DNA from 4 places in the Streptomyces sp. NC-S4 genome. Region 1 is predicted to be linked to each of the others. Evidence: riboswitches for the same ligand, from Rfam matches in the RefSeq annotation. Region 1 holds a riboswitch; each other region holds the start of a gene.

Region 1 (4,598 bases):
CCAGTACGACCAGTACGCGGTCGCCTGCGGGGTCAGGACGCACTTCTCCTTGTCCGCCGTGGGGTACTGGGTACCGGAGTTGAAGGATCCGCTGCCGATGCGGCATATGAAGCCGGGGCCGTCGTGCTGGGTGCCCTCCGTGGTGAAACCGCCGGCGCTGAGCAACTCGTAGCCCGTGGTGGGGCTGGTGTCGCAGCCCCGCTCGACCTTCCCGCCGAACGGGCCGAAGTCGACGGCGACGATGGCGCCGGTGGTGGCCGTGCACCCCTCGATCGGGTCGGCCGCCGCGGACGTCGTACCGGTGCCGAAGGCCACGCCGGTGCCGAAGGTCAGCAGCGCCGCCGACAGCAGCGACACCCGCCTCTTCCGCCTCGTGCGTCGCTCTGCTCGCTCTGCGGTCCCCACCACGGCCCCTCGTGTCGGCCGGGCGGACCAGTGCGTGGCAAAGGGCTCCCCGTACGCGCAGGGCGCGGGCCGCCGGGCACGGAGCGCCGGGCGCGGCGCAGAACGCTGAGCGCGGAGGAAGCCTTCGAACCACGCCGTAGTCCGCGACGGCGTTTCTCGCTGCAAAAACCTGGCTCCAGGCATTCCGGCTCGCCCGGTGGGACCGGGCCTACGGTTGCGGGTCAGCGCCGGAATCAGACCGGCTTCCCCTGGAGTTGAGTGCTTATCAGTCGGAGTGGAACACGCCGATAAAGACAGCGTCAAGGTGGCCTGCGTCTCAGGGGACACGCTCCGGACGGGTCCCGCCGGACCGCTCCCGCCCGGCTGGCGGACCCTTGATCACTCGGGTAGCGTCCAGGGCTGCCAGATGGGGGAATCCGGTGGGAAGCCGGAGCTGACGCGCAGCGGTGTGGGACGGCGGGGCCGTCCCCGAGCCCGAATGCCCATACGGCGATGCAGCACAGGAAGCCGTACCACGCGTTCCGGACGGCGGCCCTCCGGCATGCCCGGCCGTGCCTCCGCACGGTGATCGGGGCGTCGGCAGCGGTCGGCGTCCGCCGATTCCAGGAGCAGGCCATGTCCCGTCCCCGTACCTCCCGCCGGCTCGCGCTCGCGGTGCCCGCCGCGCTCGGCGCGTTCGCCCTCACCGCGCTGCCCGCGTCCGCGACCTCGTCGCCCGCGCAGCTCGCCACCTCGAAGACCAACGGCGTCGCCTACCTCAAGTCCCTTCAGGCGGCGGACGGTTCGTACGCCGGTGCGGGCCTTTCCAACGAGTGGGCGTTCAGCGCCTTCGCCGCGACCGGTACGGCCGTCGTGGACGTCTACCCCGGTGGCGACACGACGAAGAACGCCCGCACCGTCTACCGCAACCTGATCCAGGCGGCGGGCTGGCCGTCCGCCTCCCCGGTGGTCACCGACTACGAGCGCGGCGTCCTGAACGCGTACGCCGCCGGCATCGACCCGGCCCGCGTCTCCGCCTCCCGCAACCTCGTGGCGAACGTCTACTCCTACTGGCAGACGGCGGAGGCGGGCTACTTCGGCACCTCCGGCAACTTCAACGGCACGGTCTTCGCGGCCCTTTCGCTCGGCGGCGCCAGGACGCAGGCCGGCGGCGCCCGCATCCCGCAGGCGCTCACCGACTCGATCGTCACCCGGATCCGCGCCAACCAGCACGTGGACGGCGGCTGGACCTTCCAGAAGGCCGAGGGCAACCCGACCGTCCTCAACTCCGCGAGCGACGTCGACATGACCGGGGCGGCCATGGCGGCCCTGTGCGTCTCCGGCGTCCCCAACACCGACACGGACGTCGTCCGGGCGAAGAACTTCCTCAAGAGCACGCTGGCCCCCTCCACCGGTGCCTTCAACTCCCTCTACGGGGTCAACACCAGCTCCAACGGCTGGGGTGTCGCGGGCCTGAACGCCTGCGGCTTCAACCCGCAGACCGGCGACTTCCTCACGGCCACCGGGAAGACCCCGGTCGACTTCCTGATAGCCAACCAGTACAACCCGGCGGGCGGCTTCAAGTACAAGCCCTCCGACACCGTCCCCTCCGCCTACTCCTCCATCGACGCCCTGCGCGCCGTCGCGGGCGGCGGCTTCACCACGGCCCCGCCCGTCCCGGTCACCCCCGGCGCCCCGCAGTGGGTCGCCCAGCCGACCTTCACCGCGGGTACGGCCACCAAGCTGGCGCTGACCGTCGACGACGGGGCCGGGAACCTCAAGGTCTGCTCGGTGGCCTTCACCCCGACCGGTACGACCACCACCCTCGGCGACGTCCTGAACGCGGCCACCACCGGGGCGACCCCGGCCGGCTGCGTCACGAGCGTGACCCCCTCGTCGGGCACGGGCACCGTCACCGCCGTGGGCGGCAAGGCCAACAGTGGCTCCAACACCTGGAAGGTCAGCGTCGACGGCTCCGCGTTCGCCGGCGCGGTCCGCAACAAGGTCATCAACGTGGGCGACACCATCGCCCTGCGCTGGGGCGCCTGACCACCGAACACCGGTGGGGCTGCGGACCTTCGAGCCCGTGGCCGCGCCCGCTGATGTGGGCCTGTCCCGGGCCGGGATCGGTGCCTGAGCCGCAGCGCCGCTTCGCTCACCGGGCTGTGGAGCGCGCGCTGGCCGTGGCGCGGGGGCGGCGCGCGGTGGTCGGACCCTGAGCGGTACGGCGGGACGGTCCGCCGTTGCCGTACCGGCCGCGGTCGGGCAGGTACGGCAACGCCCGACCGGGGCCGGGTGGGCGGGCTGCTCAGGCGGCAGCGCCCAGAACGGCGTCGATCAGCTGCCGCTGGTCCTCGGTGAGGTACGGATCCTGCAGTTCCATCAGCTTGCCGTCGACGCTGACGGAGTAGCTGAAGCCGTCGGGAACGGGGTGCTGCCCTGCCGGGCCCTCACCGCTGAGCGCGAGCTCTGCCAGCCGCTCCAGCTCGGGCCCGTCCGCGCGGCACTCCGTTTCGACGGACGCGGTCCGCTCCCTGCCCGCGAACCCGCCCGTGCGTGTGACGGTGATCAGCATGATGAGACCTCCTTGGAGAGAGCACCGCCCGCCCGTTCGGTCGTTCGGCCGTTGGGCCGGAGACGATCCCGGAGGCGGTGCATGGCTGTGGTCAGCGTTCGTCTGCCCGCGAAAGCCGCACACGCGCCTCCGCACGCGCATCGATCGGCAAGATGTCCGAAAGCGGCCCTGCTGCACCCGCGGTGTCGGCCGATGCGGGTCCGTCACGCCGGAGGTGGACTTGAAGGGGTAAAAGGGTGCAAATTGTCTTGTGGCAGGGGACGCGGAGGGTGATGTGGCGCGAGATCGGATCGGGCTGGCCGAGGTACTGGCTGAGGCGGGCGCCGCCGCCCCGGTGAACTCCCTCGACGTGGTCGCGCGCAATCTGAGTGACCGGTTCGGCGCGCGGTACGTGTCGTTCCTGTTCGTCGATGTCGTCGGCCGACGCCTCCTGCGCGTCCACGACACGGTGGCCACGTACCAGGAGGAGCGTGCCGCGCAGGTCTCCCTCGCCGGCCACGGTGTCTACGACGAGGTCCTGCGGACCCAGAAGCCGGTGCTGGCACCGGAGGGCGAGCAAGGACAGCGGGTGCTCGTCCCCGTCACCAACCGCGGCGACGTCATCGGCGTCCTGGAGCTGTTCCTCTCCCACGTCACGCCGGACGTGCTGGACCAGATCGAAGAGGCCGCGCACGCGCTGGCGTACGTCATCGTCACCGACCGCCGTTTCACCGACCTCTACCACTAGGGCAACCGCACCGACTCGGTCAGCCTCGCCGCGGAGATCCAGCGCCAGCTCCTGCCCTCGGCCCCCTCCTGCGATGCCGCCGAGTTCGCTCTCGCCGGAGCCCTCGTCCCGGCCTCCGACATCGCCGGGGATACCTATGACTACAGCCTCGGCCACGACACCCTGCACCTGTCCATCACCGACGCCATGGGCCACGACGTCAATGCCTCGCTCATGGCCACGCTCCTGGTCAACGCTTCCCGCGGCGCCCGCCGCGCCGCAGCGGACCTCGCCGAACAAGCTCGCCAGACGCACCAGGCCCTCCTCGACCACGGCCGGCACACCTTCGCCACCGGCCAGCTGCTGCGCATCGCCCTGGACGGCACCGGCGCCCGGCTCGTCAACGCCGGCCACCCCTGGCCCCTGCGGCTGCGCGACGGCGCGGTCGATGAACTGCACCTGGCTGTGAACATGCCCTTCGGCATCCCCCACCAGGGCCCCTACCAGGTCCAGGAACTCGACCTGCGCCCCGGTGACCGCCTCGTGCTCTACACGGACGGAATGCAGGAACGCCAGGCCGAATCGGTCGACCTGCCCGGCCTCATCCGCAGTACGGCGGCCGAGCATCCGCGCGAGGTCGTGCGCACTCTGGTCGCCGCGGTCACCGATGCCTACGACGGCCGGCCGCTGAGGGACGACGCCACCGTCCTGTGCCTGGACTGGTACGGCCCCCCGTCCGGACGCCGGCGTGCGAACCCCTGAGCCGCCGCCCTGCCCGCGTGCGACGGAAACCGACCTGCCGCGAGGCGTTCGGCTGATTTCTCCTTCCCGGACCGGGCAGGTGCCTTGTAGGAGCACGACGGGAGGAGGAGGAATGGGTGAAACCGTCCTCGACCGGTTCCTGCCCCGCCGAGGGCAGCCCACGGTGTCGGC
Region 2 (4,598 bases), 6.4 Mb from region 1:
GGGCGCGATCCTCGTCCGCCCGGACGGCTTCGTGGCCTGGCGCTCGGCGCAGGCGGTGGCGGACCCGGCGGCGGTCCTCCACGAGGTCCTGACCACGCTGCTGGACCGGTCCTGATCCGACCGTTCCCGTTCCCGTTCCCGCGCCACCGAGGGCGCCGTCCGGCGGAGTGATCCGCGGGGCGGCGCCCGTCAGTTCGTGGCGACGGCGGACCGGGTCATCGCGGAGTCTTCGAGCCGAGGCCCCCGGGGGTCCTCGGAACCCAGTCGGGGGTCGCCGAGGCCTCCTTCGGGTCCGGCTCGCGCATGGCCACGCGCCAGCCTTCCTCTCCGGCCCTTCCGGTGAGCTGGACCGTGAACGACTTGGTCTGGCCCGTGTCGTGGAAGTACACGACGACGAGCTGCCGTACGGACCCCTCGTCGTAGAACTCCGCGGTCACCTTCCCCTTGGCGCCTTCGTGGAAGGCCCGGATCCAGTTCCGCGCGGTCCGCTCGACGTCCCCCTTCGCGTCATCGGGGTTGGCGGCGAGCGACTGCACCTCCTCGGCCTTGCCGTCGGCGAGCCGCCAGACCAGACTCTGGGTGATCTTGAGGGACTCGGAGGTGGGGTACCCGACCACGCCCAGCGGTTCGTGGTTCGCGTAGTCGGTCGCGTACCGCAGTGCCTCCTCGTCGGAGCCGCACGCGGTGAGGGCGCCGCATGCCAGCACTGACACCAGTGCGGCGCGCAGGACGCCGGGTGCCAGGGTGCGGACGCGGGCGGGGCGCGGGACCGGTCCAGCCATACTTCCTCGGTCTTCCGGTGGTCATCGAGCGATCTCGATGGAGTGAGCTGCAAGGTACTGCGCTGACCGGGGAGTTCGATCCGGTAAACGGACAAGAGGGACACAACTCGCTCCGCAGTGACGCAATTCACTTCATGGCCGGATTTCGACCCCGGTACGTCTCACTCCGCCATCCGGATGCCGGACAACTCCGCGCGCCGACGGGGAACGGCGTCTACTCTGGCCGGGCAGCTGGTTCGCCCCGTCCGCCAGGCGGGATGCGTCGTAAGAGGGAACCCGGTGGGAATCCGGGACTGCCCCGCAGCGGTGAGCGGGAACGACCGCCGTCATACGCACTGGGCCCGGACGGGTCTGGGAAGCGACGGCCAGTAGGAGTCTCGTACGGCATCCGTACGACGGGACGCGCCCGCGAGTCCGAAGACCTGCCCGTTGCCCGTGCGCGACCGATCGCGCACGGAAATCCCGGTGACCTCGTGGGCGGGTCGGCGACACATCAGGCGGACGACCGCGGGCACGTGCATCCGCACGCACCCGTACCCGGTCGTGATCCGCCCGGTCCGTCATCCCTTCGCGCCCTCGGTCCCTCACCGGGTCCACAGGAGAACGCTCGCGAAGGAGAGTTCCGTGACCGGCACGACCCCCGCCACCGGACGGCCCACCGAGGCCACCGTGTACGGCTACCCCCGCCAGGGCCAGAACCGCGAACTGAAGAAGTCCGTCGAGGGCTACTGGAAGGGCCGCACCACCGCCGACGCCCTCCGGGCGACCGCCCGCGACCTGCGCCGCACCAACTGGCGGCAGCAGGCCGACGCCGGCATCACCGAGGTGCCGACCGGCGACTTCTCGTACTACGACCACGTACTGGACACCAGCGTGATGGTCGGCGCCGTCCCCGAGCGGCACCGGGCCGCCGTCGCGGCCGACCCGCTCGACGGGTACTTCGCGATGGCGCGCGGCACCCAGGACGTCGCGCCGCTGGAGATGACCAAGTGGTTCGACACCAACTACCACTACCTCGTGCCGGAACTCGGCCCCGACACGGTCTTCACCGCCGACTCCACCCAGCAGGTCGCCCAGCTGACGGAGGCACTCGGGCTGGGGCACACCGCCCGCCCCGTCCTGGTCGGCCCCGTCACCTACCTGCTGCTGGCCAAGCCCGCCCCCGGCGTCGCCGCCGGCTTCGAACCGCTGGCCCTGCTCGACCGGCTGCTGCCCGTCTACGCGCAGGTCCTGGCCGACCTGCGCGCCGCCGGAGCCGAGTGGGTGCAACTGGACGAGCCCGCCCTGGTGCAGGACCGTACCCCGGCCGAGCTGGCCGCCACCGCCCGCGCCTACCGGGAGCTCGGCGGCCGGAGCGACCGGCCCAAGCTCCTCGTCGCCTCCTACTTCGACCGGCTCGGCGAGGCCCTGCCGGTGCTGGCCAAGGCCCCCGTCGAAGGGCTCGCCCTGGACTTCACCGAGGCCGCCGCCGCGAACCTCGACGACCTCGCCGCCGTCGGGGGCCTGCCCGGCAAGCGCCTCGTCGCCGGTGTCGTGGGCGGCCGCAACATCTGGATCAACGACTACGAGAAGTCCCTCGGCACCCTCGCCACCCTCCTGGGGCTCGCCGACCGGGTGGACGTCGCCGCCTCCTGCTCGCTGCTCCACGTGCCGCTGGACGCCACCGCCGAACGGGACATCGACCCGCAGGTGAGGCGCTGGCTCGCCTTCGCCCGCCAGAAGACCGTGGAGGTCGCCACGCTCGCCCGGGGCCTGGCCCGCGGCACGGACGCCATCGCCGCCGAACTCGCCGCCAACCGGGCCGACCTGGCCTCCCGCGCCGGCTCCGCCCTCACCCACGATCCGGCGGTCCGGGCCCGCACCGCCGCCGTCACCGACGCGGACGGGCGGCGCGACCGGCCGTACGCGGAGCGGGCCGCCGCCCAGCGGGCGCACCTGGGGCTCCCGCTGCTTCCGACGACCACGATCGGATCCTTCCCGCAGACCACCGAACTGCGCACGGCCCGCGCCGACCTGCGGGCCGGGCGCATCGACACCGCCGGCTACGAGGACCGCATCCGGGCCGAGATCCGGGAGGTCCTGGCCTTCCAGGAGAAGGCCGGCATCGACGTCCTCGTACACGGCGAGCCCGAACGCAACGACATGGTGCAGTACTTCGCCGAGCAGCTCACCGGCTACCTGGCCACCCGGCACGGCTGGGTCCAGTCCTACGGCACCCGCTACGTCCGCCCGCCCGTCCTGGCCGGCGACATCTCCCGCCCGGACCCGATGACCGTGCGCTGGACCACGTACGCGCAGTCGCAGACGGCCAAGCCGGTCAAGGGCATGCTGACCGGCCCCGTCACCATGCTCGCCTGGTCCTTCGTCCGCGACGACCAGCCCCTCGGCGACACCGCCCGCCAGGTGGCGCTCGCCCTGCGCGACGAGGTGGGCGACCTGGAGGCGGCCGGTACCGCGGTCATCCAGGTCGACGAGCCCGCCCTGCGCGAGACCCTCCCGCTGCGGGCCGCCGACCACGCCGGCTACCTCGCCTGGGCCACCGAGTCCTTCCGGCTCACCACCGCCGGAGTCCGCGCGGACACCCAGATCCACACGCACATGTGCTATGCCGAGTTCGGCGACATCGTGGAAGCCATCGAGGACCTCGACGCCGACGTGATCAGCCTGGAGGCCGCCCGTTCCCACATGCAGGTCGCCGGTGAGCTCGCGGGCGCCGGCTACCCGCGCGAGGTCGGCCCCGGTGTCTGGGACATCCACTCGCCGCGGATCCCCTCCGTGGCCGAGGCGGCGGCCCTGCTGCGGAAGGGACTGGGGGCCATCCCGGCGGAGCGGCTGTGGGTCAATCCCGACTGCGGCCTGAAGACCCGGGGCTGGCCCGAGACCAGGGCCTCCCTGGAGAACCTGGTCGAGGCGGCCCGGCAGGTGCGCGCCGAGAACTAGGCCGAGGACCGGGGCGCGTCCGCGGACGCGCCCCGGTCCTCGCCGACGAGGCCCGCCACGTGGTCGGTGATCACATCGAGGATGTCCGACGAGATCCTGGCGTCGCCGAGGACGAGGTGGTTCAGCGTCAGCCCGTCGGTCATGGCGGCCAGGTAGCGGGCCAGCACGTTGACGGGCACGCGGAGTTCGAAGGCCATGTGGTGCCGCAGCTGCTCGATCAGTTCGGTGTAGGTGTCGCAGTACCGCTCGTACTGCCGCCGCGCCAGGTGCTCGAAGTCCGGCCGGCGCAGGGCGTACTGGGTGAGTTCGTAGGTGAGCATGTGTTCGCCCGGGTGGGCGGACACATGGTCCCAGTACGCCTGGAACCCCGCCCGGACGGTCTCCCGAAGGGTCGCCTTCGGCTGGATCGCCTCCCTCACCAGGGTGACGCTGTGGTCGGTGATCGCGGCGATGACGGATTCGAGCAGGGCCTGCTTGGAGTCGAAGCAGTAGTGGAAGACGCTCAGGGACACGCCCGCCTCGGCGGCGATCGACCGGGTCGTCGTCGCGGCGACGCCGTCGCGGGTCATCGCGCGGATGGCCGCCTCGGTCAGCTGCCGGCGCCGCTCGGCCGAGGGCATCCGTGCCATGGGCGTTCCTTTCGGTTCGTGCTGCGGTGCGTGGTGCGCGGTGCGTGGTGCCACGGCGGCCGGGGCCGGCCGGATCAGCAGATCCGGCCGGCCCCGGCCCCTTGGCTTGCGTTCGTCGGGATCAGCTGCTGAAGACGCCGACCTCGTGGAGCGAGTACCCCCACTTGGTGCCGCGCTGGAGGCCCTGGATGCGGACGTAGCGGGCCGGCACACCGGAGAAGCGCGCCGTGTCCAGGCCGCCGTCACT
Region 3 (4,598 bases), 2.3 Mb from region 1:
TTCCCCTTCGTCTTCATCACGATCGCCTGTGGCGCGCTCTCCGGCTTCCACGCCCTGGTCTCCTCGGGAACCACCCCGAAGATGATCCAGAAGGAGACCCAGGTCCGCATGATCGGCTACGGCGCCATGCTGACCGAGTCCTTCGTCGCCGTGATGGCGATCATCGCGGCCTGCATCATCGAGCCCGGCCTCTTCTTCGCGGTCAACTCCCCCGGCGGGGTCATCGGCACCACGGTCGAGTCCGCCTCCCAGGCGGTGACGAACTTCGGCTTCGCCATCTCGCCCGAGGCGCTCGCCCAGGCCGCCAAGGACGTCGAGGAAGCCAGCCTGCTGTCCCGGACGGGCGGTGCGCCGACCTTCGCACTCGGAATGTCGGAGATCTTCTCCGCCGTGGTCGGCGGCGCCGGCATGAAGGCCTTCTGGTACCACTTCGCGATCATGTTCGAGGCGCTCTTCATCCTGACGACGCTGGACGCGGGCACCCGCGTGGGCCGGTTCATGCTGCAGGACACCCTCGGCAACGTGCACAAGTCCTTCAAGGACGTCAGCTGGAAGCCCGGCGTGTGGTTCGCGAGCGCGATCGTCGTCGGCGGCTGGGGCTACTTCCTGTGGGTCGGCATCAAGGACCCGCTGGGCGGCATCAACCAGCTCTTCCCGCTCTTCGGCATCGCGAACCAGCTGCTCGCCGCGGTCGCGCTGGCCGTCTGCACCACGCTGCTGGTCAAGTCCGGCCGGCTCAAGTGGGCCTGGGTGACGGGCGTTCCGCTCGTCTGGGACGCCACGGTGACCCTCACCGCGAGCTACCAGAAGATCTTCTCCGAGGACGTGAAGGTCGGCTTCTTCGCCCAGCGCGACAAGTACCAGGCCGGGATCGACGCCGACAAGGTGCTGCCGCCCGCCAAGAACATGGACGACATGCACACCGTGGTCACCAATGCCACGGTCGACGGCGTGCTGTGCGCCTTCTTCGCCCTGCTGATCATCGTGGTCCTCGCGGACGCGGCCCGGACCTGCCTCAAGGCCGTCCGCGACCCCGGGTCGGCGACCCTCTCCGAGACCCCGTGGACCAAGTCGGAGATCGTCGCCCCGGCCGGGCTGATCGCGACCGCCGAGGAGCGGGCGGAACTCGCCGCGGCGGGCCCGGAGGCGGGCGGCGGCGAGCACGTCAAGGAGCCGGTGGCGTGAGCACCGTACGGAGCGTGCTGGCCAGGGCCCGGTTCTACGTACGGGAGTTCTCCGGGGAGGCCGCGTACGACCGCTACGTGGCCCACACCCGCTCCCACGACCCGGACGCGGAGGTCCTCACCCGCCGCGCCTTCGAACGCGCCCGTACGGACGCCCGCGAGGCGGACCCCCGCGAGGGCTTCCGCTGCTGCTGACAGGGACACAGGGCCCCGCCGTGCAAAAACGGCGGGGCTCTTCGGCGCTCCTCAGCGCACCCAGTCCTTGAGGGGCTCGGTCGGGAAGGAGAAGGCGACGGGGTCGGGCAACTCGACGTCCTTTCCGAAGGGGATGGTGCGCACCGTCTCGTACAGCTTCCCGTTGGGATCGCTGTGGACATGCACCAGGCAGTTGTCCCGGTCGATGAGGAGGTAGACGGGGATGCCGGTCGCCGCGTACGCGCGGGGCTTTGCCTTACGGTCGCGTTCATCGGTGTCGGAGTCGTACGACGTGACCTCGACGACCATCAGGACAGGAGCCGGGTCAGCCCACTCCCCTTGCCCTTCGAATGCGCCATCCGGGGCGAGGGACGCATCCGGGCGTGCCCGACCCGAACGGTACTGCTCGACCTTCAAGCCACGTTCCACGTGGAGCCAGACCTCGGGCCGGTGCTGCATGCAGATGCGGGACAGCCACACAACGATTCGGTCGTGATCTCCATCAGGCACCGCCTTGACCCCCAGCTTCCCGTCGATGAATTCCAACCGCAGCCCCTCCACCTCTCTGGCGCCTATACGCGCGAGGGTCTCGAACTCCTCGGTCAGCATGTGGGGGCGGTCGGCCATCACGGTCATGCCTCGCTCACCTTCCTCGACGGTGCTGTCTCCGACGATAGCGCCGCCCGCCGACACCGTCCCGCACACTCGACCGCATGGACATGGTGATCAGAACGGCGCTGCCCGCCGACTACGCGGAGCTGGGCGAGATCACGGCGCGGGCCTACCTCGCCGACGGGCATCTGGACTTCAACGAGGACGACGCCTACCTGAACGTGCTGCGCGACGTGGCCGGCCGGGCGGCCCTGGCCGAGGTGCTCGTCGCCGAGCGGGGCGGGCGGCTGCTCGGCGGTGTGACCTTCGCCGCTCCGGGCAGTCCGCTCGCCGACGTCGCGGGCCCCGACGAGGCGGAGTTCCGGATGCTCGCGGTGGCCCACGAGGCGCGCGGCCAGGGCGCCGGCGAGGCTCTGGTGCGGGCCTGCGTCGAGCGGGCGCGGGCCCGGGAGGGCGTGACCGGCCTGGTCCTCTCCACCCAGCGCAGCATGGCCGGAGCCCACCGGATCTACGCGCGGCTGGGCTTCGTACGCACTCCGGAGCGGGACTGGGCGCCGATCGAGGGCCTGACACTCCTCACTTACCGGCTCAAGCTGTAGCCACGCCGACACTACATGTGGGGGTTACCGCACAGGGCCGCCCCCACATGTATGCTCATGCCTGCTGTCGCCGCAGGGGAATCCGGTGCGAATCCGGAACTGTCCCGCAACGGTATGAAGTGTCCGGCTACCGGACGCCAAGTCCGATGACCTGCCGACAGCGCGCCCGGCTCGACCGAACCGGGTGCCGATTCGTCCGGGCCTCGCGGTTGGGCCGGTGGACGCCATGCGGGGTACGCGTTCTCGTCGCGCCCGCGTGCGCCCGCCCGCGCCCCGCTCCGCCGATGACCGGGCCGAGCGAGGGAGAGCTCCCGCCGTGACCATCGCGCCTTCCGCACCGCGCGCCGAGTCCACTTCTGGCGACAACACCGAGGGCCCGGGGGCCACGCTGCTGCGTACCCTCACCGAACTTACGGCGGACCTCCCCGACACCGACCCCGGCCGGGTCGCGGCCTCCGCCCTGCGCGGCCGCAGCTCCGCCGCCGACGACGCCGAACTGCGCGGGCTGGCCACGGAGGCCGCCGCCGGTCTGATCTCCGAGGACCCGGCCTACTCCCGGCTCGCCGCCCGCCTGCTGACGCTGGCCGTGCGCGACGAGGCCGCGAGCCAGGGCTCCACCTCCTTCTCGGCCTCCGTCGAGGTCGGTCACCGCGAGGGCCTCATCGCCGACCGCACGGCCGAGTTCGTCGCCGCCCACGCGGCCCGGCTCGACTCGCTCGTCGAGCTGACCCTCGCCGAGGGCGCCGACGACCGCTTCGGTTTCTTCGGCCTGCGCACCCTGCACAGCCGCTACCTGCTGCGCCACCCGATCACCCGTCAGGTCATCGAGACCCCGCAGTACTTCATGCTGCGCGTGGCCTGCGGTCTGGCCGCCGACGAGAGCGTCCAGGCCGTGGAGGAAGTGGCCTCGCTGTACCGGCTGATGAGCCGCCTGGACTACCTGCCGTCCTCCCCCACGCTCTTCAACTCCGGCACCCGGCACCCGCAGATGTCCTCCTGCTACCTGCTGGACTCCCCGCTGGACGAGCTCGACTCGATCTACGACCGCTACCACCAGGTCGCGCGCCTGTCCAAGCACGCCGGCGGCATCGGCCTGTCGTACTCCCGCATCCGCGCCCGCGGTTCGCTGATCCGCGGCACCAACGGCCACTCCAACGGCATCGTGCCGTTCCTGAAGACCCTCGACGCCTCCGTCGCCGCCGTGAACCAGGGTGGCCGCCGCAAGGGCGCCGCCGCCGTCTACCTGGAGACCTGGCACGCGGACATCGAGGAGTTCCTGGAGCTCCGCGACAACACCGGTGAGGACCAGCGCCGCACCCACAACCTGAACCTCGCCCACTGGGTGCCGGACGAGTTCATGCGCCGCGTGAACGCCGACGGCGACTGGTCGCTGTTCTCCCCGGCCGACGTGCCCGAGCTGGTCGACCTGTGGGGCGACGAGTTCGACGCCGCCTACCGCAAGGCCGAGGCGGACGGCCTGGCCCGCAAGACCATGCCGGCCCGTGACCTGTACGGCCGGATGATGCGCACCCTCGCGCAGACCGGCCAGGGCTGGATGACCTTCAAGGACGCCTCCAACCGCACGGCGAACCAGACCGCCGAGCCGGGCACCGTCGTCCACTCCTCGAACCTGTGCACCGAGATCATCGAGGTCACCAACGACGGCGAGACGGCCGTCTGCAACCTCGGCTCGGTCAACCTGGGCGCCTTCGTGCTCACGGAGACGGGCGAGATCGACTGGGAGCGCCTCGACGAGACCGTCCGCACGGCCGTCACCTTCCTCGACCGCGTGGTGGACATCAACTTCTACCCGACCGAGCAGGCCGGCCGCTCCAACGCCCGCTGGCGCCCGGTGGGCCTGGGCGCGATGGGCCTCCAGGACGTCTTCTTCAAGCTGAAGCTGCCCTTCGACTCCCCCGAGGCGAAGGCGCTGTCCACCAAGCTCTCCGAGCGCATCATGCTGGCCGCGTACGAGGCCTCCTGCGACCTCGCCGAGCGCAGCGGCCCG
Region 4 (4,598 bases), 180 kb from region 1:
CTGAGGGTGAGGGTCACCGGGCTCATCCCATCGTCGGGATGGTGAAGCTCGCGCTCTCCTTGGCTCCGGAGGGCCAGCGCGAGGTGACGGTCTTGGTACGGGTGTAGAAGCGGATCGAGTCCGGGCCGTGCTGGTTCAGGTCGCCGAAGCCGGACCGCTTCCAGCCGCCGAAGGTGTGGTAGGCGACGGGGACGGGGATCGGCACGTTGACGCCGACCATGCCGGCGCCCACCCGGCGGGTGAAGTCGCGCGCCGTGTCGCCGTCGCGCGTGAAGATCGCGACGCCGTTGCCGTACGGGTGCTCGGTGGGCAGGCGCAGGGCCTCCTCGTAGTCGGCGGCCCGCACGACGGACAGCACCGGGCCGAAGATCTCTTCGCGGTAGATCCGCATCTGCGGGGTCACGCGGTCGAAGAGGGTGGGACCGGCGAAGAAGCCGTTCTCGTGTCCGGGCAGGGTGAACCCGCGGCCGTCCACGACGAGTTCGGCGCCCTCCGTGGCCCCGATGCCGACGTAGCGGTTCACCCGGTCGAGGGCCTCCCGGCCGACCAGCGGCCCGAAGTCGGCCTCGGGATCGTCGGAGCGGCCCACGCGCAGGGTGGCGATGCGCTCCGCCAGCTTGGCCACCAGGGCGTTCGCGGTCTCCTCGCCGACGGGGACGGCGACGGCGATGGCCATGCAGCGCTCGCCCGCGGAGCCGTAGCCGGCGCCGATGAGGGCTTCCACGGCCTGGTCGAGGTCGGCGTCGGGCATCACGATCATGTGGTTCTTGGCTCCGCCGAAGCACTGGGCGCGCTTGCCGTGGGCCGCGGCGGTGGCGTAGACGTGCGCGGCGATCGGGGTGGAGCCGACGAAGCCGAGGGCCTGCACGCGCGGGTCCTCGAGGAGGGTGTCGACGGCCTCCTTGCCGCCGTTGACCACATTGAGCACGCCGGGCGGCAGGCCGGCCTCCAGGAACAGTTCGGCGAGCCGCAGCGGTACGGAGGGGTCGCGCTCGGAGGGCTTCAGGACGAAGGAGTTGCCGCAGGCCAGGGCGGGCGCGGCCTGCCACAGGGGGATCATCGCGGGGAAGTTGAAGGGGGTGATCCCGGCGACCACGCCGAGCGGCGAGCGCAGGGAGTGCACGTCGATCCCGGCGCCCGCGTTGTCGGTGAACTCGCCCTTCAGCAGGTGCGGGACACCGGCGGCGAACTCGACCACCTCCAGCCCGCGTTGCAGGTCACCGTGGGCGTCGGCGACGGTCTTGCCGTGTTCGGAGGACAACAGCCGGGCGAGGGAGTCGCGTTCGCCCTCGACCAGCTGGAGGAAACGCAGCAGTACGCGCGAGCGGCGCTGCGGGTTCCACTGCCCCCAATCGGCCTGCGCCTCCTCGGCGTTCGCGATGGCGGCCTCGGTGTCGGCCCGCCCCGCGAGCGGGACGCGGGCCTGGACGGAGCCGGTGTTGGGGTCGTACACGTCGGTGAAGAGGCCGGAGGATCCGGTGGTGTGCTTGCCGCCGATGAAATGGGTGAGTTCACGGACCATGGGTGCCTGCTCTCGTCAGGTTGGATCCGGGGATGGCACGGCCGACCGGCGGGCGGCACCCGATCGGGTGCGCCGCAGGGGAAGGCCGTGGGACTGGGTCGAAAGGGACGACCTACGAGCGTGCGAACGTGTGCGCGCGCTCCGCCGGATCACCAGGGTCGTGGGTACAAACCGGTGCCATGCGTGTCTGCTCCATCCTCGTGGACAACACGGAACATCCGCGGCCGGTATCCTGACTCCCGGATCCCCGCGTGCTGCCCGCCTTCCCGACAGACCTCGTCAGTGGCGTGTGGACGGCAGCACACTCCCCGGTCACAGTGGCGGGACCGTGCCGGTTTCTCACCGGCTTCCCTGCACCGCGGACCTTGTGGCACGAACATATAGTTGGACGTCCTAGTAAGTCCAGGGCCGCCGCCGCGCGCCTTCCGTCCGGCCGCGCCGCCCGTCCGGTCGTGCCGTCCGTGGGCTGACGCCCGCTCAGCCCCGGGCCGGGACGTCGTTCCTGGTCACCGGGTACGGGACGAAGGTGCTGCTGTTCTCGTCGACGGCCAGCGCCCGCCCGAGCGGCGGCACGGCCCGCTGCGGACAGTCGAGCCGTTCGCACAGGCGGCAGCCCATGCCGATGGGGGTGGCGGCCGCCGCGTTGTCGAGGTCCAGCCCGTCGGCGTACACGAGCCGCGAGGCGTGCCGGATCTCGCAGCCGAGCCCGATCGCGAAGGTCTTGCCGGGCTCGCCCCAGCCGCCGCGGTGGCGGGTGACGGCCCGGGCGGTCCACAGGTACCGCTGCCCGTCGGGCATGGCGGCCACCTGGACGTGGATGCGGCCGGGCGCGGCGAACGCCTCGTACACGTTCCACAGCGGGCAGGTACCGCCCGCGCGGGAGAAGTGGAATCCGGTCGCCGACTGCCGCTTGGACATGTTCCCGGCCCGGTCCACCCGGACGAAGGAGAAGGGCACCCCGCGCAGCCTGGGCCGTTGCAGGGTGCTCAGCCGGTGGCAAACCGTCTCGTAGCCGATGCCGAAATGGTCGGTGAGCCGCTCGATGTCGTAGCGGAACTCCTCGGCGGCCGCGTGGAAGGCGCGGTACGGGAGGATCAGCGCGCCCGCGAAGTGGTTGGCGATGCCGATCCGCGCGAGGGCGTGGACGGGGGTGCCGGGCGGGAAGTCCTCGGCGGCCAGCCGGTCCAGTTCGTCCCCGTACTCGATCAGCGCCAGCTGGGTGGCCATCCGGAACGCCTGCTGCCCCGGCCGGAGCCGGTTCGACAGGTGCAGTACCCGGGCGGCGGGGTCGTAGTGGTGCAGCCGGTCGGAGTCCGTGGCCGTCCGGATCCCGTGCCGGTCGGAGAGCCGACGGGCCAGCGCGCCGATGACGTCCCCCGGACGGATGCCGATCGCGGCGGCGAGGTCCTCGGCGGCGACGTCGGTGTCGTGCAGGTAGTTCTGCCGCCGGTAGAAGAACTCGCGGATCTCCTCGTGGGGCGAGCGCGGGCTGTCGGCGGCCAGGTCCCGGCCGTCGGCCGCGTCGGCGAGGCGCTCGGCCAGGAGCTGGCTGCGCCGGCCCAGGTCCAGCAGGACCGAGGCGACCGCGGGCATACGGGTGGCCAGTTCGGCCAGGTCGGAGGGGGAGACGCGGGCCTCGGCCACCTCGTTGGCGAGCGCCTCGCGCAGGTCGGCGACCAGCCGGCTGGTGTCGCGTTCGGAGAAGAAGCCCGGATCCACGCCGAAGGCCTCGGTGAGGCGCAGCAGGACCGGAACGGTGAGCGGCCGGGAGTCGTGCTCCATCTGGTTGAGGTAGCTGGGGGAGATGGCGAGCACCCGCGCCAGGTCGGCCTGGGTCATCCGCCGCTCCTCGCGCAGCCGCCGCAGCCGCGCTCCCGCGTACGTCTTGCCCACCGCACTCCCTCACCGTCTGCCGGACCGGACACGCGCCGCCAGGATACGGCGATCTTCGCGGCCGACGAGCTTCGCAACCTTGGCAATTCCGGGGCCGAAGATTCGCAGAGCTTGGCAGATGTACCTCCTTGATGGCACTCAGTGTCAGTGTCAGAGTCGGTGCTGCGGCCCGCCGGACACGGCGGCCGGGACGAGCCGACTGGCCCGATTCACGCCCTGATTTCGGCCATCCAGGCGGTTCGATCCGGCGGTTCGGCAGCATTGCTCAGCTTCGGCCCATGGTCGGGTTCGGCGGCCGCAGCTCCACATCAGGCACAGAGTGCCAAGACATCGGGTTCATGACCCGGCACATTGGCAAGACCAGCGACGGATGGAAACGGTGACGGTCATGGCAGAGGCGAACACGACGGCGGCGGCCGAGCAGCTGGGGCAGCGGTGGGCCGAAGACCCCCGCTGGGCGGGCATCGAGCGCACCTACACGGCCGAGGACGTGGTGCGGCTCTCGGGCAGCGTCCGCGAGGAGCACACGCTGGCCCGGCGCGGCGCCGAACGGCTGTGGCGACAGCTCCACGAGCAGGACTACATCCACGCCCTCGGCGCGCTCACCGGCGGCCAGGCGGTCCAGCAGGTGCGGGCCGGACTCCAGGCCATCTACCTCTCCGGCTGGCAGGTGGCCGCCGACGCGAACCAGGCCGGGCACACCTACCCGGACCAGAGCCTGTACCCGGTCAACTCGGTCCCGCAGGTGGTGCGCCGCATCAACAACGCGCTGCTGCGCGCCGACCAGATCACCACCGCCGAGGGCGGCACCGACACGACGGACTGGCTCGCGCCGATCGTCGCGGACGCCGAGGCCGGCTTCGGCGGCCCCCTGAACGCCTTCGAGCTCACCAAGGCGATGATCGCGGCGGGTGCGGCCGGCATCCACTACGAGGACCAGCTGGCCTCCGAGAAGAAGTGCGGCCACCTCGGCGGCAAGGTCCTCGTCCCGACCTCGCAGCACGTGCGCACCCTCAACGCGGCCCGCCTGGCGGCCGACATCGCCGACACCCCGACCCTGATCATCGCCCGCACGGACGCCCTCGCGGCCACCCTCCTGACCAGCGACGTCGACGAGCGCGACGCGGAGTTCTGCACGGGCGAGCGCACCGCCGAGGGCTTCTACCACGTACGCAACGGCATG

What was found. A riboswitch is a leader RNA that binds a small molecule or an ion and turns the genes downstream of it on or off. The one in region 1 is predicted to bind cobalamin.
Positions count from the first base shown of each region.
Region 2: linked by a shared signal. The riboswitch ahead of metE (5-methyltetrahydropteroyltriglutamate--homocysteine S-methyltransferase) and the one ahead of ACXNSR_RS35720 (prenyltransferase/squalene oxidase repeat-containing protein) in region 1 are both predicted to bind cobalamin.
Region 3: linked by a shared signal. The riboswitch ahead of ACXNSR_RS25740 (ribonucleoside-diphosphate reductase subunit alpha) and the one ahead of ACXNSR_RS35720 (prenyltransferase/squalene oxidase repeat-containing protein) in region 1 are both predicted to bind cobalamin.
Region 4: linked by a shared signal. The riboswitch ahead of ACXNSR_RS36530 (CoA-acylating methylmalonate-semialdehyde dehydrogenase) and the one ahead of ACXNSR_RS35720 (prenyltransferase/squalene oxidase repeat-containing protein) in region 1 are both predicted to bind cobalamin.

Region 1 covers NZ_CM135937.1:7,986,191-7,990,788, forward strand. The annotation lists gene ACXNSR_RS35715 (prenyltransferase/squalene oxidase repeat-containing protein) at 1-405, opposite strand, end outside; cobalamin riboswitch at 777-904, shown strand; gene ACXNSR_RS35720 (prenyltransferase/squalene oxidase repeat-containing protein) at 1,021-2,433, shown strand; gene ACXNSR_RS35725 (protealysin inhibitor emfourin) at 2,693-2,959, opposite strand; partial or broken gene ACXNSR_RS35730 (PP2C family protein-serine/threonine phosphatase) at 3,234-4,427, shown strand; gene ACXNSR_RS35735 (ATP-binding protein) at 4,540-4,598, shown strand, end outside.
Region 2 covers NZ_CM135937.1:1,628,348-1,632,945, reverse strand. The annotation lists gene ACXNSR_RS06755 (FAD-dependent oxidoreductase) at 1-115, shown strand, start outside; gene ACXNSR_RS06750 (hypothetical protein) at 216-782, opposite strand; cobalamin riboswitch at 998-1,226, shown strand; gene metE (5-methyltetrahydropteroyltriglutamate--homocysteine S-methyltransferase) at 1,407-3,722, shown strand; gene ACXNSR_RS06740 (TetR/AcrR family transcriptional regulator) at 3,719-4,351, opposite strand; gene ACXNSR_RS06735 (galactose-binding domain-containing protein) at 4,473-4,598, opposite strand, start outside.
Region 3 covers NZ_CM135937.1:5,678,624-5,683,221, reverse strand. The annotation lists gene ACXNSR_RS25760 (carbon starvation CstA family protein) at 1-1,185, shown strand, start outside; gene ACXNSR_RS25755 (YbdD/YjiX family protein) at 1,182-1,379, shown strand; gene ACXNSR_RS25750 (Uma2 family endonuclease) at 1,431-2,015, opposite strand; gene ACXNSR_RS25745 (GNAT family N-acetyltransferase) at 2,093-2,590, shown strand; cobalamin riboswitch at 2,642-2,763, shown strand; gene ACXNSR_RS25740 (ribonucleoside-diphosphate reductase subunit alpha) at 2,907-4,598, shown strand, end outside.
Region 4 covers NZ_CM135937.1:8,168,583-8,173,180, forward strand. The annotation lists gene ACXNSR_RS36525 (acyl-CoA dehydrogenase family protein) at 1-26, opposite strand, end outside; gene ACXNSR_RS36530 (CoA-acylating methylmalonate-semialdehyde dehydrogenase) at 23-1,522, opposite strand; cobalamin riboswitch at 1,728-1,898, opposite strand; gene ACXNSR_RS36535 (short-chain fatty acyl-CoA regulator family protein) at 2,000-3,415, opposite strand; gene aceA (isocitrate lyase) at 3,804-4,598, shown strand, end outside.